Regions from separate parts of the Methylobacterium sp. E-025 genome, predicted to be linked through region 1. Evidence: predicted binding sites of a transcription regulator. Region 1 holds the regulator's gene; each other region holds the start of a gene.
What was found. The regulator LexA, encoded in region 1, represses DNA repair genes until DNA is damaged. The targets are predictions, from matches to a motif close to TGTTCNNNNTGTGTTCNG.
Positions count from the first base shown of each region.

Region 1 (7,716 bases):
CGGGCTCTGCCTCGCAGCCCCGGAATGACGGGCGCGGGTTTTTGGCGACCGAGAGGCCCAGCGCGCCGCCGGCAGATCCATCATCGGCCGACGGCGCTCGGAAGCCGCCTCAGCCGCGGTCGTTGATGCCGACGTAGTCGCGCTTGGTCGGGCCGACGTAGAGCTGGCGCGGGCGACCGATCTTCTGCGAGGGGTCCTCGATCATCTCGGCCCACTGCGCGATCCAGCCGACGGTGCGTGCCACCGCGAACAACACCGTGAACATGTCGGTCGGGAAGCCCATCGCCTTGAGGGTGATGCCCGAGTAGAAATCGATGTTCGGGTAGAGCTTCTTCTCGATGAAGTACTCGTCCTTGAGCGCGATCTCCTCGAGCTTCATCGCGACCTCGAGCAGCGGGTCGTCGTGCTTGCCGAGCTCCTTCAGCACCTCGTGGGTGGTCTTCTGCATGATCCGCGCGCGCGGATCGTAGTTCTTGTAGACCCGGTGGCCGAAGCCCATCAGGCGGAAGGGATCGTTCTTGTCCTTGGCCTTGGCGACGTACTGGTCGACGCGGTCCGGCGTGCCGATCTCCATCAGCATCTTCAGCGCCGCCTCGTTGGCGCCGCCATGCGCCGGGCCCCACAGGCAGGCGACGCCGGCCGCGATGCAGGCGAACGGGTTCGCGCCGGAGGAGCCGGCGAGCCGCACCGTCGAGGTCGAGGCGTTCTGCTCGTGGTCGGCGTGCAGGATGAAGATCTTGTCCAGCGCCTTGGCGAAGATCGGGTTGATCTGATACTCCTCGCACGGGACGGCATAGCACATCCGCAGGAAGTTCGAGGTGTAGTCGAGGTCGTTCTTCGGGTACACGAACGGCTGGCCGATCGAGTACTTGTAGGCCATCGCCGCCAGCGTCGGCATCTTGGCGATCATGCGCATCGACGCGATCATGCGCTGGCTCTCGTCCGTGATGTCGGTCGAGTCGTGGTAGAAGGCCGAGAGCGCGCCGACGGAGGCCACCATCACCGCCATCGGGTGGGCGTCGCGGCGGAAGCCGGTGAAGAACCGGTTCATCTGGTCGTGCACCATGGTGTGGCGCGTGACGCGGTAGTCGAAGTCGGCCTTCTGGCCCGGCGTCGGCAGCTCGCCGAACAGCATCAGGTAGCAGGTCTCGAGGAAGTCGCCCTGCTCGGCGAGCTGCTCGATCGGGTAGCCGCGATAGAGCAGAACGCCCTCGTCGCCGTCGATGTAGGTGATCTTCGATTCGCACGAGGCGGTCGAGGTGAAGCCCGGATCGAAGGTGAAGGCGCCGGTCTGGGCGTAGAGCTTGCCGATGTCGACGACGTCGGGGCCGATCGTGCCGCTCTTGACGGGCAGAGAGATCTGCTTGCCGTCCACGGTGATGGTGCTGGCTGCGCTCATGGAACGTGGACCCTTTCCTGGCAACGAATCGAAGCCGGCCCAGGCTGCGCTCCGCGCCGCCCGGGACCCGAAGTCACCGGCATTTTGCTGCAGGTGCTCACAAGCCCATCGGGTTAGCGGATCGGCCGAGCGCCAGCAACGGGGCGGATGACAACCACGTCGAGACGCCAAGCGAAAACCGGGCCGCGCGTGCGCTGCGGCGGCGGTCTCAACCCTTCGTGATGCCGTCGCCGAGACGGGCGAGGCTCTCCGCGCGTCCCAGCACCGCCATCACGTCGAACAGCGGCGGCGAGGTCGTGCGCCCGGTCAGCGCCGCGCGCAGCGGCTGGGCGACCTGCCCGAGCTTCAGGCCGGCGGTCTCCGCGAAGTGCCGCACGGCCGCTTCCGTCGCGGCGGCGTTCCAGTCGGGCAGGGCTTCCAGCGCCGGCAGGATCGCGGCGAGCCGCCCGCGCGCCTCGTCGGTGAGGAGGGCGGAAGCCTTCTCGTCCGGCACCAGCGGCCGCGCGGCGGTGAGATAGTAGGCGCTGTCGAGCAGCTCGATCAGGGTCTTGGCCCGCTCCTTCAGCCCCGGCATCGCCGCGACGAGCTTTTCGCGAAGGGCCGGCGCGAGCGGTGCCGAGAGGCCGCGCTCCGGGCCGACGTTCGGCAGGATGCGCTCGATCGCGTCGACGAGGTCGGCGTCCGCCGCGCCGCGGATGTAGAGGCCGTTGAGGTTCTCGAGCTTGGCGAAGTCGAACCGCGCCGGCGAGCGGCCGATCGCCTTCAGGTCGAAGGCCGCCACCATCTCCTCGGTCGAGAACACCTCCTGGTCGCCGTGGCTCCAGCCGAGGCGGACGAGGTAGTTGCGGAGCGCGGCCGGCAGGTAGCCGAGGTCGCGGTAGGCGTCGACGCCGAGCGCGCCGTGGCGCTTGGACAGCTTGGCCCCGTCCGCCCCGTGGATCAGCGGGATGTGCGCCATCCTCGGCACCTCCCATCCGAGCGCCGAGAAGATCTGGCTCTGGCGCGCGGCGTTGGTGAGGTGGTCGTCGCCGCGGATCACCTGGGTGACGCCCATGTCGTGGTCGTCGACGACGACGGCGAGCATGTAGGTCGGGTTGCCGTCCGAGCGCAGCAGCACGAGGTCGTCGAGGTCGCGGTTGGCCCAGGTGACGCGGCCCTGCACCGCGTCGTCGACGATCGTTTCGCCCTCGCTCGGGGCGCGCAGCCGGATCACCGGCTTCACCCCGGCCGGTGCCTCGGACGGGTCGCGGTCGCGCCAGCGCCCGTCGTAGCGCAGCGGCTTGCCCGCCGCCCGGGCCTGCTCGCGCATCTGCGTCAGCTCCTCCGGCGTGGCGTAGCAGCGATAGGCGTTGCCCGAGGCGAGCAGGCTCTCGGCGACCTCGCGGTGGCGCTCGGCGCGGGCGTACTGGAACACCACGTCGCCGTCCCAATCGAGCCCGAGCCAGCTCATCCCGTCGAGGATCGCGTCGATTGCCCCTTGCGTCGAGCGCTCGCGGTCGGTGTCCTCGATGCGCAGCAGCATCCGGCCGCCCATCCGGCGGGCGTAGAGCCAGTTGAACAGCGCCGTGCGGGCGCCCCCGATATGGAGGTAGCCCGTGGGCGAGGGCGCGAAGCGCGTGACGACGGGTGACGACATCGGACGATGGATCTTCTGGTGACGGGGCTGAAGGAGCACCCTGAACGCGGCCGCGGCACGGATCGGCCGATCCGGTTGCGCGCGTCTAGATCGCTCTGCGACGGAGGGAAAGGCGGTTCGTCGTCCCCGACGACGCACGGAAGCTGGGGACCTGCGCCCGGACCCGGCCCGGACGGCTCTAGCACGCCCTCGCGGATGCGTTAAGAATCGGGTCGGCGCAGCCGTTTCGCGCCGACCGGTGTGCCGATCATGGCGCGGGACATCGCACGATCGACGGGACGGGCCGTCGCCACGTCGGCATCAGGCCGCTCCCTGTCGCCCGCCGTGCTCGGGCCGGCCGTGCGCGGCTGGGTCGTCGGCGGGCTCGCGATCGAGGCCGAGCAGCGGCGGCTGTTTCCCTGGCTCGCGGTCGCCTTCGGGGCCGGCATCCTCGCGTTCTTCACCGCCACCGACGGCATGCCCTCGCTCTGGGCGCCCCTCGTCGCGGCCGGCGCCTGCGCCGCGACCCTGCCGTTCCTCGGTGCCCGGCCCGCGGCGCTGGCCGTCGCCCTCGGGCTGATGGCGGCGCTCCTCGGCTTCGCGGCGAGCGCCCTGCGGGTCGCGCAGGTGGCGGCGCCGGTGCTGACCCGCACCATCATCGCGCCGCTCGAAGGCCTGATCGAATCGCTGGAGGAGCGTGAGGAGGGCGCCCGCCTGGTGGTGCGGGTCGCGAGCCTCGGCACGATGGCGGCGGCCGAGCGGCCGGTCCGGGTGCGCGTCTCGTTCAAGAAGGCGCCCCCCCTGCGGCCGGGCGACTTCATCGCCGCCACCGCCCGCCTGCTGCCGCCCCCCGAGGCGGCGCGCCCCGGCGGCTACGATTTCGCCCGCGACGCCTACTTCCGCGGGATCGGCGCGGTCGGCTCGCTCCTCGGCAAGATCGCGGTGAAGCCGCCGCCCGAGCCGGTGCCGTGGTCGCTCCGGCTCGCGGCCGCCGTGGACGACGCCCGCAACGCGCTGACCCGCAGGATCACCGACGCCAACGGCGGCCAGGCGGGCGCCGTCGCCGCCGCCCTGGTGACCGGCAAGCGCGGGCTGATCGCGCCGGCCACCAACGACACGCTGCGGGCGGCGGGGATCTACCACGTGGTCTCGATCTCGGGGCTCCACATGGTGCTGGCCGCCGGGGTCGTGTTCTGGCTCGTCCGCGCCGGCCTCGCCCTGGTGCCGTTCCTGGCGCTGGCCTGGCCGATCAAGAAGATCGCCGCGGCGCTGGCGATGGTCGGCGTCACCGCCTACTGCGTCTTCTCCGGCTGGGACATCGCGGCCGAGCGTTCCCTCGTGATGACCCTGATCATGCTCGGGGCGATCCTGGTCGATCGCCCGGCGCTCAGCATGCGCAACCTCGCTCTCGCCGCGCTCATCGCGCTCTCGCACGAGCCGGAAGGCTTGCTCGGCCCGAGCTTCCAGATGTCGTTCGGGGCGGTGGCCGGCCTCATCGCCTGCGCCCGCCTGATCGATGGAGGGATGTTCCGCCGCGACGGGGCGGGGCGGATCGGCCGGCTGATCGCGCTGTCGCTGACGACGGTGGTCGGCACCCTCGGCACGACGCTCGTGGCGCAGGTCGCGACCGCGCCCTTCGCCACCTACCACTTCCAGACCGTCCAACCCTTCGGGCTGATCGGCAACGCGCTCACCCTGCCGCTGGTCTCGCTCGCGGTGATGCCGGCGGCGGTGCTGGGCATCGTCGCCTACCCGTTCGCCCTCGACCAGCCGGTCTGGTGGCTGATGGGACTGGCGGTGCGCGGCATGCTGACCATCTCCGGCTGGATCCAGGGGCTCGGGCGCGCCAACGTCGTGGTCCCGGCCTTCGGCACCGCCGCGCTCGGGTGCCTCGCCGCGGGGCTGCTGCTCGCGACGCTCCCGGTCTCGCGCCTGCGCTGGCTCGCCCTGCCGCCGGCGCTGCTCGGGCTCGGCCTGGCGACGATGCCAGCCCGCTACGACATCTACGTCGACCGCCAGGGCAGCGGAGCGGCGGTGCGCCGCGCCGACGGCAGCCTCGTCGCCCTGGGGCGGCCGTCGAACTTCGTGCTGGAGCAGTGGCTGAAGGCCGACGGCGACGGCAGGCCGGGCGCGCAGGCGACGGGCGGTTCCGTTTGCGACCGGATCGGATGCACGCTTCGGTTGGCCGACGGGCGCGCGGTGGCGCTTATGAAGGATCGCCGCGGCTTCGCGCAGGATTGCGCCAAGGCCTCGGTGCTGATCACGGCGCTCGCCGCACCGCCCGGCTGCGCCGCCGCCCTCGTCATCGATCGCGCCTACCTCGCCAGCCACGGCGCCGTGGCGATCCGCGTCGAGCCGAATGGCTTCATTCTGGCCGACACGCATGAGCCGGGACGGACGCTGCCGTGGCGCCCCGCGATGGTCCGTCCCCCGCCCCAGGGAACGGACGACGCGGCAGCGGGCGGATCGTCGCCCGCGGCCGAGCCCAAGCCGAAGGACGTCCCGTTCCAGGGCATGGCCGTACCGCCCCCCCGGGCGGAGGACGCCGACCCGGCACCCGACGATCCGGCCGCGGACGGCCCGAACCCGGAGATGCCGGGCGAGACCCTTCAGTAACGGCGCACGAGGCTGACCAGGCGGCCCTGGATCTGCACCCGATCCGGCCCGAGCACGCGGGTCTCGTAGGCCGGGTTCGCGGCTTCGAGCGCGATCGAGGAGCCGCGACGGCGCAGCCGCTTCAGCGTCGCCTCCTCGTCGTCGATCAGCGCCACGATGATGTCGCCGGTGTTGGCGGTGTCCTGCTTGCGGATGACCACGAGGTCGCCGTCGAGGATGCCCGCCTCGACCATCGAGTCGCCGCGGACCTCCAGGGCGTAGTGCTCGCCGCCGGCCAGGAAGTCCGGCGACATGGTGATCGCGTGGCTCTGGTTCTGGATCGCCGAGATCGGCGTGCCGGCCGCGATCCGGCCCATCACCGGGATCGACACCGCGCGACCGCTGTCGTCGACCATCTGCGTCGTGGAAGGACGCGGCGGCACGGCCTTCGAGCGCCCGCCCTCGACCACGCTCGGGGTGAACCGGCGCGGCGCGGCGGGAGCTGCCGGCACCGGGGCGGGCGCGCTGGAGCGGCCGGCGCCGTCGGGCATGCGCAGCACCTCGATCGCCCGAGCCCGATTCGGAAGCCGGCGCAGGAAGCCGCGCTCCTCCAGGGCGGTGATCAGCCGGTGGATGCCGGATTTCGACTTGAGATCGAGGGCGTCCTTCATCTCGTCGAACGACGGCGGAACCCCGTCCTCGCGCATCCGCTCGTCGATGAATCGCAGGAGATCCAGCTGTTTACGGGTCAGCATCGGCGCGGCTCGCAGGAATGCGCGGCCACACGAAGGTGGAGCCGCAGAAACAAAACACGAACACGTTAAACGTTCGTCAAGTGTTCCGCAAGGGTTCTCATCGGCCGATCCGACCGTTGCATCGAATTTCGTCGCGCGCCGAGCCCTTTTCGATCGCTGCGCTGTGGGGCTCAGCCCTCGAGGCTGCGGCGCACGGCGCGGGCGGTGACCGCCGAGACGCGCACGTTCGATTCCCGCGTCACGCCGGCGATGTGAGGGGTCAGGATGAGGTTCGGCACGTCGATCAGCGCCGCGCCGCCCGCGGCGTCCACGGGCTCATGGGCGAACACGTCGAGCGCCGCCCCGCCGAGGTGCCCGGACCGAAGCGCCGCGGCGACGGCGGCCTCGTCCACGACGCCCCCGCGGGCGGCGTTGATCAGGATCGCGCCCGGCCGCATCCGGGCGATCGCCGCCGGCCCGATCATGTCGCGCGTCGCCTCGGTCAGCGGCACGTGCAGCGAGAGCACGTCGCTCGTTGCGACCAGCGCGTCAAGGGTCAGGCTCGCCACCGCGCCGTGCGCCAGGCGCCACGCGGCGTCGTCGGGCGCAAGGTGCGGGTCGAAGGCGGCGACGGTCATGTCGAGGGCCGCCGCACGGCGGGCGGTCTCGCGGGCGATCGCGCCGAAGCCGACGAGGCCGAGGCGCTTGCCGGCGATCTCGCGTCCCATCAGCGCGTTGCGCGGCCACGCGCCCGCGGCGACCTGCGCGCTCGCGCCGTAGGCGCCGCGCAGCAGCAGCAACGCGGTGCCGATCACGTACTCGGCCACCGCGCCGTCGTTGGCGCCGGTCGCGGGATGGACCGCGATCCCGCGGGCGGCGCAGGCGGCCAGATCGATGTTGTCGAGCCCGACGCCGAGGCGGCCCACCACCCTGAGGTCGGATGCCGCCGCGAGCAGGCCCGCGCGCACCTGCGTGCGGTTGCGGACGATCAGCCCGGACGCGCCCGCGAGCGCCGCGCGCAGGGCGTCCGGCCGGTCGACCAGGGTCGGATCGTAGAGCGTCTCGAACCCCGCGAGCTCCGCCGCGATTGCGGCCTCGTCCATGAACTCGCTGATGACGACCTTGCGCATGGGGCGGCGATCCTTCTCCGCGGCCGGGCCGGTGCCGGCGGGCTGCCCGCTCTGCCGCGGCGTCCGGGCGACGTCGCAGCTGGGGGCATCGTCATCACGCAGCCGAGCGCGTCGGTAAAGGCGGCCGCGCCGCCTATCCGAGTGGGTGCGCCGATCGCAGCGCGATTAACCGCTTCGCAATGCCGCCCGGCGTAAGGTCCCGGGCATGAGGTGCGACCAGCGACAGCGCCTCCCGACATTGCG
Region 1 is NZ_JAKSYR010000071.1:5,305-13,020, forward strand. Features, by position in the region: gene gltA (citrate synthase) at 110-1,399, opposite strand; gene gltX (glutamate--tRNA ligase) at 1,608-3,035, opposite strand; gene MKK64_RS07445 (ComEC/Rec2 family competence protein) at 3,285-5,630, shown strand; gene lexA (transcriptional repressor LexA) at 5,624-6,364, opposite strand; gene MKK64_RS07455 (NAD(P)-dependent oxidoreductase) at 6,535-7,473, opposite strand.

Region 2 (7,716 bases), on a different contig from region 1:
CTTCCTGCGGCGCTACCACCCGTCGGGCAGCCTAGCCGGGGCGATCGCGGCGTTCCCGCCGGATGCGTTGCGGGCCTGGTGCGATGGCTTGGGGGAGCCGACCTTCGTCGGATCGAGCGGGCGGGTGTTCCCGAAGGCGTTCAAGGCCTCGCCCCTTCTGCGGGCCTGGCTGCGCCGCCTCGAGGGCGCGGGCGTCGGCATCCGCACCCGGCACCGGCTCGTGGCCGTCGAGGACGGCACCCTGGTGTTCGAGACGCCGGAGGGGAAGAGCTGGACGAGGCCGAAGGCGGTGCTGCTGGCGCTCGGTGGCGCGAGCTGGCCCCGCCTCGGCTCTGACGGAGCCTGGGTGCCGATGCTGGCGAATCTCGGCGTCGCCGTCGCGCCCCTGCGCCCGGCCAATGCGGGCTTCGCGGTGGCGTGGTCGGACCATTTCCGCGAGCGCTTCGCCGGGCAGCCCCTGAAGCGGATCGGGTTGACCGCCGACGGCGTGATCGTGCGGGGGGAGGCGCTGATCACCGCCGACGGCATCGAGGGCGGTGCGATCTACGCGGTGTCGCGGGCCCTGCGCGCGATGATCGAGCGCCAGGACAAGAGCGGGAAGGACGCGGGAGGCAAGGGCGCCGCCCGCCTCGTGCTCGACCTGCGTCCCGACCTCAGCACGAGCGCCCTCGCTGACCGGCTGTCAGACCCGCGGCCCGGCGAATCGATGGCGACCCGCCTGCGCAAGGGGGCCGGCCTGTCGCCGGTGGCGGCGGGGGTGCTGCGCGAGGCTGCGGGCGTCGCGCTGCCGGCCGACCCGGATGCGCTCGCCGGGCTGATCAAGGCCGCACCGTTGCGCCTGCACGCGATGGCTCCGATCGAGCGTGCGATCTCAACCGCCGGCGGTGTCGGCTTCGACGGGCTCGACGCGGGCTTCATGGTCCGGAAGCGCCCGGGCTTGTTCGTGGCCGGCGAGATGCTCGACTGGGAGGCGCCCACCGGCGGCTACCTGCTCCAGGGCGCGATCAGCAGCGGTCGGGCGGCGGCGGCCGGGATGGCGGCGTGGCTTGCCGGACGAGAGGACGTGAGCGCCGCATGATCCCCTGGGAGAACCTCGACACCGCTTCGATCCCCGGCGACGGCGGCACCCTGCGGCTGCGGCGGCGGGGCACCGAGTACGCGATCATGCTCGGCCAGAACGAGTTGATGAACAGCCGGCTCAGCGGCTCGGAGGAGGCGCTGGCGACTCTGGCCTGCGGCAGGATCGCATCACGCAAGGCGCCGCACGTGCTGATCGGCGGGCTCGGTATGGGCTTCACCCTGCGCGCCGCGCTCGGTGCGCTGCCTCCCGGAGCGGCGGTGACGGTGGCCGAGCTCGTGCCCGCTGTGGCCGCCTGGGCGCGCGGACCCCTGGCCGGCGTGTTCGACGGCATCCTGGACGATCCCCGCGTAACCTTGCGCGAGGTGGACGTGGCGCGCGCGATCGGCGAGCGTCCGGCCGCCTGGGACGCGATCCTGCTCGACGTCGACAACGGGCCGGACGGCCTGACGCGGGCCTCCAACGACAGGCTCTACGATCCGGCCGGCCTCGGCGCCGCTTATGCCGCCCTGCGTCCGGGCGGGGTCCTCGCGGTCTGGTCCGCGGGGCCGGACCGCAGCTTCGGCCGCCGCCTGCACGATGCGGGCTTGAGCGTCGAGGAGGTCGCCACCCGCGCCAACGGCCGAAAGGGCGGCGCCCGCCACGTGATCTGGCTCGCCGTACGTTCCGGCCGCGGCTGAGGCCTGGAATTACCTCATCCCCTCCGCGACCGACCGGCCGGTTCGAAGCGCGGGTCCCATCTCCCATAAGGAGAAGGACAGGTTGAGGGGCGTGAGCTTTGCGGAGGAGTCACGCCGTCACCCCAACCCTCTCCCACGGGAGAGGTCCGTGCCGTGCCTCGCGCGATCGATCCGGTGACGCGACCGTCACATCCGCGCGCAGAACCCGACCATGCCGGCGGCTTCCGACGGGCAGGAGGCGGTTGCCGTCCCGTCGGTGCCTTGCGAGAAGACCGGGGTGCCGGCCTTGAGGCAGTAGGCCGAGACGAAGACCTCGCCGCCCGCGCAGGCGATCTCGCAGCCGGTGGCCGGGCAGGTCTCGCTCCGTACCGCCCGGAACGGCGTCGCGGGGGCTGCGGCAGGGAGCGCGGTGGCGGCAGGTCCCGCCGGGCCGGCTTCCCCCTTCTGTCCCGCATCTCCCTGGGGGCCCGCCGCGCCTCTGGGGCCCGCCTCCCCTTTCGGACCCGTCTCGCCCTTAGGACCCGTCTCGCCTCTGGGACCCGTCTCGCCCTTCGGGCCGGCCTCGCCCGCCGGTCCGGCCGGGCCGGGAAGCCCCGCCACGCCCTGCGGGCCGGGCTCGCCGCGCACCCCGGTCTCGCCCTTGGCGCCGGCCTGTCCCTCGGGGGCGCAGTTGGCGATCACGGCCTCGCGCTCGTCCTCGTTGCTCTTCAGCGACACGACGCAGCTGCCCGGTCGGTAGGGCAGACGGAACAGGAAGCGGCCGCGGGAATCGGCCATCACCGACACGTCCTCGTCCATCACGACGACGGCGCCGCCCTTGCGCACCGAACCCGAGATCCGCAGGTCGCCGGCCTCGATGCGGGCGTCGTAGACCATGATCGGCTGGGACGGCGCCTGAGGCCGACGCGCACGCTGGTGGGCCGGTGCGGACGCGGCGGGCGCATCGAGTCCCGGCGCCGCCGGCTGCTGGGCTTGCGCGCCGCCGGCGAGAACGAGGCATCCGGCGATCAGCGTGGCGAAGCGCGCGCGATGAAAGATCATGTCGGACATTCCCCGCCGCCGGATCGCGCGGCGGCGGGACATTGCCGCCCGGCTGCCACCGGGGTCAACCCTGGCCATGGCCGCCTTCAAATGGAGCCGATCCACACCCTTCCACACCCGTCCACAGGCCAAGCTGCTGCCCCGGCGGGACTATTTTCGGGCGGTGCGAAACCGTTTGAAAGTGTTCTTGTTTTGTTCCTATCTGACGTCATGTTGGAGCTGGGACGGGATGGAGCGGTCGCGTGACGAGCCGGATGAGCAGGGACCGTCCACGGCGGAACGGCTCGCGGAATTGCGGGCCCGCCTCGACGCGGAGCGGCGCCCCGGCGCGGGCGGCGTGCTGCCGTTGGGCGTCGCCGACCTCGACGCGCGGCTTCCCGGCGGAGGCCTCGGCCTCGGCCTCCTGCACGAGGTCGCCCCGGAGGGCGCGGGCGACGAAGCCTCGGCCCTCGGTTTCGTGCTGGCCCTGGTCGCCCGCCATCTCGCGCGGGCGGCGGGCGACGCCCTCCTCGTCGTCGCCCCCGGCCATCCCATCCCCTACGGCCACGGCCTCACCGGGCTCGGGCTCGATCCGGGGCGCCTGCTGCTGCTGGAAGCCGAGGCCGACGCCTCCGTGTTCGGTGCCCTCGAGGAGACGCTGCGCGCCGGGCACCTCGCGGCGGTGGCCGGGCTCGTCGCGGATGGGCTTCCGCTGAAGCCGGGCCGGCGCCTGCAGCTGGCCGCCGGATCCTTCGGCACCGCGCCGCCCCTGCTCCTCATCCTGCGGCCCGGCCGGGCCGACTTGCCGAACGGCGCGGCGACGCGCTGGCGGATCGCGGCCGGCGGCGCGGCGCGCGACCGGTTCGGCTGCACCCTGCGTCCCCGTTGGCGCGCACGGCTCGACCGCTGCCGCAACGGCCGGCCGGGCGACTGGCTCCTGGAGTGGGATCATGCCGCGCATCGTTTCGATCTGCCTGACGGACTGGCCCGTCGCGCGCCTGATGCGCGCGGGAGCCGCGCCGGATGACGGCGTCCCCCTGGTGATCGCCGCCGCCGGGGCCGGCGGCCTGCGGCTCACCGCCGTGAACCCCGCCGCAGCCGCCCTCGGCCTGCGACGCGGCGAGCCGCTGGGCCGCGTGCGGGCGCGGATCTCGACCCCGCTCCACGTCTACCCGGCCGATCCGGCCGCCGACGCGGCGGCGTTCGCCAGGCTCTGCCTCTGGGCGCAGCGCTACACGCCGTGCGTCGTCCCCTTCGGCCCGGCCGAGGCCTGCGACGGCCTGTACCTCGACGTCGCGGGGGCGGCCCACCTCCTGGGCGGCGAAGCCGATCTAATCGCGGACCTCGCCGCGCGCCTCGCGCGATCCGGGATCCCGGCACGGATCGCGCTCGCCGACACGCCCGGCGCGGCCTTCGCCCTCGCGCGATACGGGCGCGGCGAGACCATGTGCGTCCCATCGGAGAGGACCGAGCAGGCCCTGAGGCCCCTCCCCGTCGAGGCCCTGCGCTGCGAGCCAGCCGTCGCCGTCGCCCTGAAGCGGCTCGGCCTGCCCAGGATCGGCGCCGTCCTCGACGCGCCGCGCCCGCCGCTGGCCCGCCGCTTCGGCGCGGCGCTCCTCGTTCGCCTCGACCAGGCGGCCGGGTGCCGGCCGGAGCCGCTCGTCCCGGTCACGGAGCCCGTGCGCTACGGCGCCGCCCGCGGCTTCCTCGATCCGATCGGCAGCCAGGAGATCATCGTCGCCACGGTGCGGCGGCTGATGGCCGAGATCGCGCCGCGCCTCGAGGCGGACGGGCTCGGCGCCCGCGGCTTTCGCCTGTCGCTGCACCGGGTCGACGACGTGGTGCGCGCCCTCGACCTCGGCCTGTCCGAGCCGAGCCGCAGCCCCGACCATGTCGCGCGCCTGCTGCAGCTTCGGCTCGAACGGCTCGGCTCTGGCCTGGATGCCGGCTTCGGCTTCGAGACGGTCCGCCTGGACGTGTCCGCCACCGGCCCGATGCCCGGCCGCCAGGCTACCCTCGCCACCGGCCCCGCCCCTCAGGACGACCGGACCGCCGGCCTCGCCGACGCCCTGCGCCAGCGCTTCGGCCGACCCGTGATCCGCCTGAGCCCCCGTGCAAGCCACGTGCCCGAGCGCGCCGACCGCATCGCCCCCTGGCACACCGAACCTTGGCGCACCGAACCTTGGCGCATCGAGCGCATCGTCCTGCACTGGCCCGATCCCGATGCCGGCATCGGTCCCCGGCCGCTGGTGCTGTTCGACCGCGGCGAGGCGGCCGAGGACGTGATCGCCCTGGTGCCGGAGGGGCCGCCGCGCCGTTTCCGCTGGCGCTCCCGCCTCCATCGGATCGCGCATTCGGAAGGGCCGGAACGGATCGAGCCCGAATGGTGGCGCGAGTCCGGCGTCCCGCGCGACTACTACGTCGTCGAGTGCGAATCCGGCCGCCGGCTCTGGCTCTACCGCGACGGCCCGAACCTGGCCGACCGGCCGGCCGCGTGGTTCGTGCACGGGCTGTTCGCGTGACGGCGGCGGCTTACGCGGAACTGGCCGTCTCGACCAACTTCTCGTTCCTGCGCGGCGCCTCGCATCCGCAGGAATACGTCGAGCAGGCGATCGCCTACGGGCTCCGCGCCATCGGCATCGCCGACCGCAACACTTTCGCCGGGGTGGTCCGCGCCTATGCGGCGGCGCGGGTGAAGCCGGAGCGACCGGGCGCGAAGGACATCTGGAACATCCCGTTCCTGCCGGGGGTGCGGCTCGTCACCGAGGATGGGTTCGAGGCGGTGACCTACCCGATGGATCGGGCGGGCTACGGCCGCCTGTGCCGGCTGCTGTCCTCGGGCAACCGGCGGGCGCGCAAGGGCGAATGCCGCTTCTCCTTCGCGGAGATGCTGGAGGCGGCCGAGGGCCAGGTCTTCATCGCGATGCCCCCCGGCCGGCGGCTGGTGCCGCCCGTGGCCTTCTCCGCCCGGGTCGAGGCGCTGGCGGCCGCCGCACCCGGAAGGGTCTGGCTCGGTGCCAGCCACCGCCACCGCGGCGACGAGCGCCGGCGTCTCGGGCTGCTCGCCGAGCTCGGGCATCGCCTCGGCGCGCCGATGGTCGCGGTGTCCGACGCGCTCTACCACCATCCCGACCGGCGTCCGCTGCAGGACGTGATCGCCTGCATCCGCGAGGGCTGCACCCTCGCGGATGCCGGCTACCGCCTGGAAGCCAACGCCGAGCGCCATCTCAAGCCGCCTTCGGAGATGGCGCGGCTGTTCGCCGACCATCCGGAGGCGCTCGCCCGCACGGTCGAGATCGCGGAGGCCTGCGGCTTCTCCCTCGGGATGCTGAGCTACGAGTACCCCAAGGAGCCGGTGCCGCCGAACCGGACGCCTCAGGACTACCTGGAGGAACGGGTCTGGGACTGCGCGCGCTGGCGCTTCCCCGACGGCGTCCCCGAGGACATCGAGAGGACGCTTCATGGGGAGCTCGCCCTCATCGCGAAGATGAACTACGCGCAGTACTTCCTCACCATCCGCGACATCGTGGAGTTCGCGCGCGGCCGGGGCATCCTGTGCCAGGGCCGCGGCTCGGCCGCCAACTCCGCCGTGTGCTTCTGCCTCGGCATCACCGCGGTCGACCCGACCCAGATCCGCCTGCTGTTCGCCCGCTTCATCTCCGAGAACCGCGACGAGCCGCCCGACATCGACGTCGACTTCGAGCACGAGCGCCGCGAGGAGGTGATCCAGTACCTCTACGGCAAGTACGGCCGCGAGCGCGCGGCGATCTGCTCGACGGTGATCCACTACCGCCCGCGCTCGGCCATCCGCGAGGTCGGCAAGGTGCTGGGGCTGACCGAGGACATCACCGCCTCGCTCGCCGAGACGGTGTGGGGGTCGTGGGGCAAGGACCTGCCGGACAAGCACGTGGCCCAGGCCGGCCTCGATCCCGGAAACCCGGCGATCCGGCAGGCGGTGGACCTCGCGGTCTCGCTGATCGGCTTCCCACGGCACTTGTCGCAGCACGTCGGCGGGTTCGTTCTGACCCGCGGGCGGCTCGACGAGACCGTGCCGGTCGGCAACGCCGCGATGCCCGACCGCACCTTCATCGAATGGGACAAGGACGACATCGACGTGGTCGGCCTGATGAAGGTCGACGTGCTGGCGCTCGGCATGCTCACCTGCATCCGCCGCGGGCTCGATTTCCTGGCCCGCGACTACGGCCTCGACTACCCGACCCTCGCCGACCTGCCGCCGGAGGATCCGGAGGTCTACGCGATGCTGTCGAAGGCCGATTCCGTCGGCGTGTTCCAGGTCGAAAGCCGGGCGCAGATGTCGATGCTGCCGCGGCTGAAGCCGAACGCATTCTACGACCTCGTGGTGCAGGTCGCGATCGTCCGCCCCGGCCCGATCCAGGGGGACATGGTGCACCCCTACCTGCGGCGGCGGTCGGGTGCCGAACCGGTGGAATACCCGGCCCCCCACCCCGATCACGGGCCGGCCAACGAGTTGGAGAAGGTCCTCGAAAAGACCTTCGGCGTGCCGCTTTTCCAGGAGCACGCCATGCAGATCGCGATCACCGCGGCCGGCTTCACCCCGGCCGAGGCCGACGGCCTGCGCCGGGCGATGGCGACCTTCCGGCACGTCGGCACGATCGGCGGCTTCGAGCAGAAGTTCATCGGCGGGATGACCGGACGGGGCTACCCGAGGGACTTCGCCGAGCGCTGCTTCGCGCAGATCCGCGGGTTCTCCACCTACGGCTTCCCGGAGAGCCATGCGGCGAGCTTCGCGCTTCTGGTTTACGCCTCGGCCTGGCTGAAATGCCGGCACCCGGACGTGTTCCTGGCCGCTATCCTCAATTCGCATCCGATGGGCTTCTACCAGCCGGCGCAGCTGGTGCGCGACGCCCGCGCTCACGGCGTCGAGGTGCGCGGGCCCGACGTCAATGCCAGCGACTG
Region 2 is NZ_JAKSYR010000135.1:55,996-63,711, forward strand. Features, by position in the region: gene MKK64_RS19635 (TIGR03862 family flavoprotein) at 1-1,078, shown strand, start outside; gene MKK64_RS19640 (spermidine synthase) at 1,075-1,758, shown strand; gene MKK64_RS19645 (collagen-like protein) at 1,945-2,799, opposite strand; gene MKK64_RS19650 (ImuA family protein) at 3,029-3,805, shown strand; gene MKK64_RS19655 (Y-family DNA polymerase) at 3,729-5,300, shown strand; gene MKK64_RS19660 (error-prone DNA polymerase) at 5,297-7,716, shown strand, end outside.
Region 2: the regulator LexA is predicted to act here: its motif matches at 2,982-2,999, upstream of MKK64_RS19650 (ImuA family protein).

Region 3 (7,716 bases), on a different contig from region 1:
CCGAGATCGCCATGCAGCGCTCGCCGGCCGAGCCGTAGCCGGCGCCGATCAGCGCGTCGACGGCCTGGCCCATGTCGGCGTCGGGCATGATGATCATGTGGTTCTTGGCGCCGCCGAAGCACTGGGCGCGCTTCCCCGTCTGCGCGGAGCGGACGTAGATGTACTCGGCGATCTGCGAGGAGCCGACGAAGCCCACCGCCTTGATGTCCGCGTCGTCGAGGATCGCGTCGACCGCCTCCTTGTCTCCGTTGACGACGTTGAGGATGCCCGGCGGCAGGCCGGCCTCCAGGAAGATCTCGGCGATGCGCATCGGCACGCCGGGGTCGCGCTCGGACGGCTTGAGGATGAAGGCGTTGCCGCAGGCGATGGCCGGGGCGCATTTCCAGAGCGGGATCATCGCGGGGAAGTTGAACGGCGTGATGCCGGCGACCACGCCCAGCGGCTGGCGCAGGGAGTAGACGTCGATGCCGGGGCCGGCGCCTTCCGTGAACTCGCCCTTCAGCAGGTGCGGGATGCCGCAGGCGAACTCCACCACCTCGACGCCGCGCTGGATGTCGCCCTTGGCGTCGGGCACGGTCTTGCCGTGCTCGGAGGCCAGCAGCTCGGCGAGCGAATCCGTCTCGCCGCGGATCAGCTCGAGGAAGCGCATCATCACGCGGGCGCGCTTCTGCGGGTTGGTGGCGGCCCAGGCGGCTTGCGCGTCGCGGGCGTTCTCGACCGCCGCGCGAAGCTCGGCGCGGCTCGCCAGGGCGACGCGGGCCTGGACCTCGCCGGTCGAGGGAAGGAACACGTCGGCGAAGCGGCCGCTGGTGCCCGCGACGGTCTTGCCGCCGATGAAATGCCCGATCGTGCGCATGTGCGCCTCTCCTGTGCTCGTTTCCTCAGGTCCGGCCGGCGCGACGGCCGACCGATTTTGAGCGGACCATAGCAGCGCCGATCGGGCGATAAAGCTGGACCTGCTCGCAGCCGTTGTGCATCGATGCACAGCGCCATCCCCGTCGGACCCAGCCCGTGAGCCTCAAGAAGACCCGCAACTGGGACGACCTGCGCTTCTTCCTCGCCGTCGCCCGCACCGGCACACTGACGGCCGCGGCGGCGCAGACCGGCACCGAGCACACCACCGTGGCCCGGCGCATCCTGGCCCTGGAGGAGGGGCTCGACCGCCGGCTCTTCCACAAGAGCAACCTCGGCTACGCGCTGACCGAGGCCGGCGAGGCGCTGCTCGGGACGGCGGAGGCGATGGAGAGCGCCTTCGTCTCGGGCTCGGCGGCCGGCGGCACCGGGCGGAGCGTCGCGGGCACGGTGCGGATCGGCGCGCCGGACGGGTTCGGCAGCGTGTTCCTCGCGCCGCGGATGCACCGCCTGACCGAGGCCCATCCCGGGCTCGAGATCGAGATCATGGCGACCGCGCGGATCTTCAGCCTGTCGAAGCGCGAGGCGGACATCGTCGTCAGCCTGTCGGCACCGCAGCAGGCGCGGGTGGTGACACGCCGGCTCACCGACTACCGGCTCTTCGTCTACGGGTCGAAGGCCTACCTCGCCGCGGCCGAGCCGATCCGGACGGCGGCCGACCTCGGGCGGCACCCGTTCGTCAGCTACATCGAGGACATGCTGTTTGCGCGGGAGCTCAACTACCTCAACGTGATCGGGCCGGGCGCCAGCGCGCGGCTGCGCTCGACGAACCTGCTCGCCCAGGTGCACGCCACGCTCGCCGGTGCCGGCCTGTGCATCGTGCCGGCCTTCATCGCGGCCGCCCATCCCGGCCTCGTGCCGGTGCTGCCGGACGCGCTGTCGCTGACGCGGGCCTTCCACATGCACATCCACGAGGACCACCGGAAGGCCGCCCACATCCGCGAGGTGGCGGCCTTCATCGTCGGCGCGGTCGAGGCGGCGCAGGCGCTGTTTTCGCGGGCGGGATAGTGCGTCGCACCGGCAAGCTCAGGCAGGATACTGCGCGCCGGATGTCGCGCGACGGGCGCCGACCGGGCTTGTCCTCGCGCCCGCGCAGCCGCTAGCCTGCCTTTCGTATTCTGCGTTCATTCGCGCGCGTCCCCTCGGCGCGTCCCTTTGGAAAGACGGATCCAACGCCATGATCAGCGCCATCGCCCTGCCGCGGCTGATGCGGATCGGAGCCGGTGCGTGCGGGCTGCTGCCGGAGGTGCTGGGGCAGCTCGGGCTGTCCCGGCCGTTCGTCGTCACCGATCCCTACCTCGCCGACAGCGGCCGGGCGGGGCGGCTCGTCGAGCGCCTGGCGGCGGCCGGCATCCGGGCCGGGCTGTTCTCGCAGACCGTGCCGGACCCGACCGTGGCCTCGGTGGAGGCGGCTTTGGCCGCGCTCAAGGCCGGCGACCACGATTGCGTCGTCGGCTTCGGCGGCGGCAGCCCGATGGACACGGCCAAGGCCGTCGCGGTGCTCGCCCGCCACGGCGGCCACATGCGCGACTACAAGGCGCCCCACAGCCAGGACGCGCCCGGCCTGCCGATCCTGGCGATCCCCACCACCGCCGGCACCGGCTCGGAGGCGACGCGCTTCACCATCGTCACCGACGAGGCCACCGACGAGAAGATGCTGTGCGCCGGCCTCGCCTACCTGCCGGTGGCGGCGCTGGTCGATTACGAGCTGACCCTGAGCAAGCCCGCGCGCCTCACCGCCGATACCGGGATTGACGCGCTGACCCACGCGATCGAGGCCTACGTCTCGCGGAAATCCAACCCGTTCTCGGACGGGTTCGCGCTCGCCGCGATGCGGGCGATCGCGCCGAACCTGCGCCGGGTCTGGACCGATCCGGGCGACCGGGCTGCGCGGGAGGCGATGATGTTCGGCGCGACGCAAGCAGGCATCGCCTTCTCGAACAGCTCGGTGGCCCTCGTCCACGGGATGAGCCGGCCGATCGGCGCGCATTTCCACGTGCCGCACGGGCTCTCGAACGCGATGCTGCTGCCGGCCGTCACCGCCTTCTCGGCGCCGGGCGCGCCCGGGCGCTACGCCGCCTGCGCCCGGGCGATGGGCGTGGCGCGGGAGGGCGACGACGAGCGCAACGCGGTCTCCCGCCTGATCGCCGAGCTGCAGAACCTCAACGACGACCTGCAGGTGCCGACGCCCGGCGACTACGGCATCGACGAGGCCCGGTGGAACGGCCTGATCCCGACCATGGCGGCGCAGGCCCTGGCCTCGGGCTCGCCCGGCAACAACCCGGTGGTGCCGGACGCGGAGGCGATCGCGACGCTGTACCGCCAGGTCTGGGCCGCCTGAGCGGGACGGGCGGGGCAGCGGGATGCGGGCGGCTGCCGGCTCAGGCGGCCTGGCCGCCGTAGGTCGCGAACGAGGACTCGACCTTGTCCGCGAGCGCCGGCTCGACCTCGGCCGAGACCTTGAGGCGCCCGGCGAGCTTCGGCTCGCCGTCGGTGTGGGTCTTCTCGACGCGGCCGTCCTCGATGTCGGCGCCCGCGGTCTCGGTGCCGGCGCTGTTCTCGTCCGAGACCGGCGCGATGGTCACGGCCTTGCGGTCGATCTTGTGCTCCTGGACGAGGTGCTCGACCGCCATCTCGGCGTCGCGGCGGGTCTCGAACGTGGCGGCGATGATCTTCGACATGGATCTGGCTCCGATGGCGGGGCGGTCCGGCCCCGCGGGGGTTCCGCCGTCAATCGCAGGCGCGGCGCTCCGTTCCGGATCGCCGCGCCTCGTGCGTCAGTACATCGGCGTGCCGCCGGTGACGGGCACCAGGGCGCCGGACATGTAGCTGCCCTCGCGGGACGCCAGCAGCACGTAGGCCGGGGCGAGCTCGGCCGGCTGCCCGGCGCGGCCGAGGGGCGTGTCGGCCCCGAGCTGCTCGATCTGCTCGGGGCTCTTCACGATCGGCTGGATCGGGGTCCACACGGGGCCGGGCGCGACGCAGTTCACCCGGATGCCCTTCGGCGCCAGCAGGTTCGACAGCCCGATCGTCAGGCTCGCGATCGCGCCCTTGGTGGCGGCGTAGATCAGCATCGTCTTGTCGGCGACCTTGGCCTGCTGGCTCGTCGAGTTCACGATCGCCGAGCCCGGCTTCATGTGCGGCACCGCCGCCTGGGCGAGGTAGTACATCGCGAAGACGTTGGCGCGGAACGAGCCCTCGAGGTCCTCCGCCGTCACGTCGTCGAGCCCTTCGTTGATCGTCTGCGCGGCCGCGTTGTTGACCAGGACGTCGAGGCGCCCGAACGCGGCCACCGTGCGGGCGACGAGGTCGCGGCAATGGGCCTCCTCGCGCAGGTCTCCCGGCAGCAGCAGGACGCGGCGCCCGGCCCGCTCGACCCAGCGCGCCGTCTCCTCGGCATCGGACTGCTCGACCGGCAGGTAGGAGATCGCCACGTCGGCGCCCTCGCGGGCGTAGGCGATCGCCACCGCGCGGCCGATCCCGGAATCGCCGCCGGTGATCAGCGCGACCTGATCCGTCAGCAGCCCCTTGCCGACGTAGCTGTGCTCGCCGTGATCGGGGGCGGGGGTCATCCGCGACGACAATCCCGGCCGCTCCTGCTGCTGGTCGCCGGGGAAGGGGGGCCGGGCTCCGGCCTCGCGGGGATCGTCGGTCATGGTTGGCTGCTCCCGGTGTCGCTTCCCATCGAGATAGGGCGCAGCGCCGCGGACGCAGGCGCGACCCGATGACCGCGGCGCCGGCGATCCCGATCGAACGATCGCGGCGACGCCTCAGATCGCCAGGCCGAGCTGCAGCGGTTCCGCGGCGTCGCCGTGGTCGAGGGCCGAGAGCGAGACGCCGAGCAGCCGCACGCTGCGCCGGAGCGGGCGGAGGTCGCGCAGCAGGCCCAGGCTGATCGCCTCCAGGCTGGCGCGGTCGCCGACGGGGGCCGCCAGGGAGCGCGCCCGCGTGACCTGCGCGAAGTCGGAGAACTTCACCTTCAGCGTCACGGTCCGGCCGCGCAGCCCCTTGGCGGCGCAGGCCGCCGCGACCTTATCGAGGATCGGCGCGAGGCGCTCGGCGAGGATTTCGAGGTCGGCGCTGTCGTCGGAGAAGGTGTTCTCGGCACCGATCGACTTGCGGATGCGGTGCGCCCGCACCGGGCGCTCGTCGATGCCGCGGGCCACCCCGTGATAGTAGGGGGCGGCGCTGCCGAGGATGGCGGCCAGATCCTCCAGCGAGCGGGCCTTGAGGTCGCGGCCGGTGTGGATGCCGAGGCGGCGCATTTTCGCCTCCGTCACCGGGCCGATGCCGTGGAAGCGGCCGATGGCGAGGTCCTCGACGAAGGCCGGGCCCATCTCGGGGGTGATCACGAACAGCGCGTCGGGCTTGCGGTAGTCCGAGGCGACCTTGGCGAGGAACTTGTTGTACGAGACGCCGGCCGAGGCGACGAGTCCGGTGCGCGCGCGGATCGTGGTGCGGATCGCCCGGGCGACGGCGGTGGCGGTCGGCAGGCCCTGCAGGTTCTCGGTGACGTCGAGGTAGGCCTCGTCGAGGGAGAGCGGCTCGATCACCGGCGTGTGCTCGGAGAACACCGTCCGGATCTCCTCCGAGATGCCGCGGTAGACCTCGAAGCGCGGGCGCACGAACACCAGGTCCGGGCAGAGCCGGCGCGCCGTCACCGAGGGCATCGCCGAGCGCACCCCGAAGGCCCGCGCCTCGTAGCTCGCGGCGGCGACCACGCCGCGCTCGCGCGAGCCGCCAACCGCAACCGGCCGGCCGCGCAGGGCCGGGTCGTCGCGCTGCTCGACGGAGGCGTAGAACGCGTCCATGTCGATGTGGATGACTTTCCGTACCGGGGCGGTCACTGCGCTGTCCCGTTCCGCGAGACCGCCGCACCGCAGGGCGGCCGCCTCAATGTTCGATCTTTGTTCCGACTGTCCATCACCGCGGGGCGCGGTTCAACCCACCCGGGCGCCGCCGTCCACCGCCGAGCGCACGATCGGCGGCCGCGGCAAAGGCTTTGTTAACCGACCCGGACGATGGTCGCGCCATGGTCGTCCGTCGCCGCGTCAGAATGGTCGTTTTGCCTCTCAGCCTCTGGACCCTGTCCGGGCTGGTGGTCGGCTACTTCGTGTACCAGGCCGAGAACGGCAACCGGGGCCTGGAGGCCAAGCGCGCCCTCAAGATCCAGGCCTTCGGGCTCACCCGGGAGCTCGCGGCGGCCAAGGCCGAGCGGGCGACCTGGGAGCACCGCGTCGCGCTGCTGCGCAGCGAGCAGATCGACCGCGACCTGCTGGAGGAGCGCGCCCGGGTCGTCCTCGGCCGGGTGCACGCCAACGACGTGGTCGTCATCGACCCGTGAGCGGGCACCGCCTCCAGTCCCACGCGCGCGTCCCGGCTTGAGCGCAGCCCGCATCCGCCGTCCCGAGGGGATCATGCGGATCGGGCATGCGGATCGGGTATGACAACCACAAACACCTGTCAGAGCGTCGGCCCTCGCATTCCCGGAGCGCGTGTCCTAAACCGGGAGGGAACAGACGCCAGCACGGGAGCACGCCGATGGATGCCGCGAAAGATGCGGGGCAGCCCAACCCTGCCGCGGAGACGCCGGAGGCCGTGGCGGCCGAGCACCAGCCCGCACCGAACGCGCCGCAATTCACCCGCGAGGAAGACCTCCACGCCTACCATCAGATGCTGCTGATCCGCCGCTTCGAGGAGAAGGCGGGGCAACTCTACGGAATGGGCCTGATCGGCGGGTTCTGCCACCTCTACATCGGCCAGGAGGCGGTCGTCATCGGCATGCAGATGGCCTCGGTCGACGGCGACCAGGTCATCACCGGCTACCGCGACCACGGCCACATGCTCGCCTGCGGCATGGACCCGAAGGGGGTGATGGCCGAGCTCACCGGCCGCCGCGGCGGCTACAGCCGCGGCAAGGGCGGCTCGATGCACATGTTCAGCCGCGAGAAGCAGTTCTTCGGCGGGCACGGCATCGTCGGCGCGCAGGTCTCGCTCGGCACCGGCCTCGGCTTCGCCGACGCCTACCGCAAGAACGGCAAGGTCAGCCTGACCTACATGGGCGACGGCGCGGCCAACCAGGGCCAGGTCTACGAGAGCTTCAACATGGCGCAGCTGTGGAAGCTGCCCGTGGTCTACGTGATCGAGAACAACCGCTACGCCATGGGCACCTCGGTCGCCCGCGCCTCGGCGCAGACGGACTTCTCCCGCCGCGGCATCTCGTTCGGCATCCCCGGCGAGCAGGTCGACGGCATGGACGTGCGCACGGTCCGCGAGGCGGCGGGCCGGGCGATCGCGCATGCCCGCACCGGGGAGGGGCCCTACATCCTCGAGATGCAGACCTACCGCTATCGCGGCCACTCGATGTCCGACCCGGCGAAGTACCGCACGAAGGACGAAGTCTCGAAGATGCGCGACGAGCACGACCCGATCGAGATGGTGCGCAAGCGCCTGATCGAGCTGCACGGCGTCGCCGAGGCCGAGCTCAAGGCCACCGACGCCAAGGTCCGCGAGACCGTCAACGACGCCGCCGAGTTCGCGACGCACGATCCCGAGCCGGATCCGTCCGAGCTGTGGACCGACATCCTCCTGGAAGCGCGCGCCTGAGGGCGCCGCCGCCCCGCGACGATCCCCTGCCAGGCCGCCCCGCCCGCCTCACCGATCAGAGACCCTCCATGGCGACCGACATCCTGATGCCCGCCCTGTCTCCGACCATGGAGGAGGGCAAGCTCTCCAAATGGCTCAAGAAGGAGGGCGACGCGATCAAGTCCGGCGACGTGCTCGCCGAGATCGAGACCGACAAGG
Region 3 is NZ_JAKSYR010000115.1:110,916-118,631, reverse strand. Features, by position in the region: gene MKK64_RS16605 (CoA-acylating methylmalonate-semialdehyde dehydrogenase) at 1-856, opposite strand, end outside; gene MKK64_RS16600 (LysR family transcriptional regulator) at 1,012-1,920, shown strand; gene MKK64_RS16595 (iron-containing alcohol dehydrogenase) at 2,090-3,253, shown strand; gene MKK64_RS16590 (hypothetical protein) at 3,294-3,593, opposite strand; gene MKK64_RS16585 (SDR family oxidoreductase) at 3,690-4,568, opposite strand; gene dinB (DNA polymerase IV) at 4,683-5,723, opposite strand; gene MKK64_RS16575 (FtsB family cell division protein) at 5,945-6,256, shown strand; gene pdhA (pyruvate dehydrogenase (acetyl-transferring) E1 component subunit alpha) at 6,454-7,518, shown strand; gene MKK64_RS16565 (pyruvate dehydrogenase complex E1 component subunit beta) at 7,587-7,716, shown strand, end outside.
Region 3: the regulator LexA is predicted to act here: its motif matches at 5,810-5,827, upstream of dinB (DNA polymerase IV).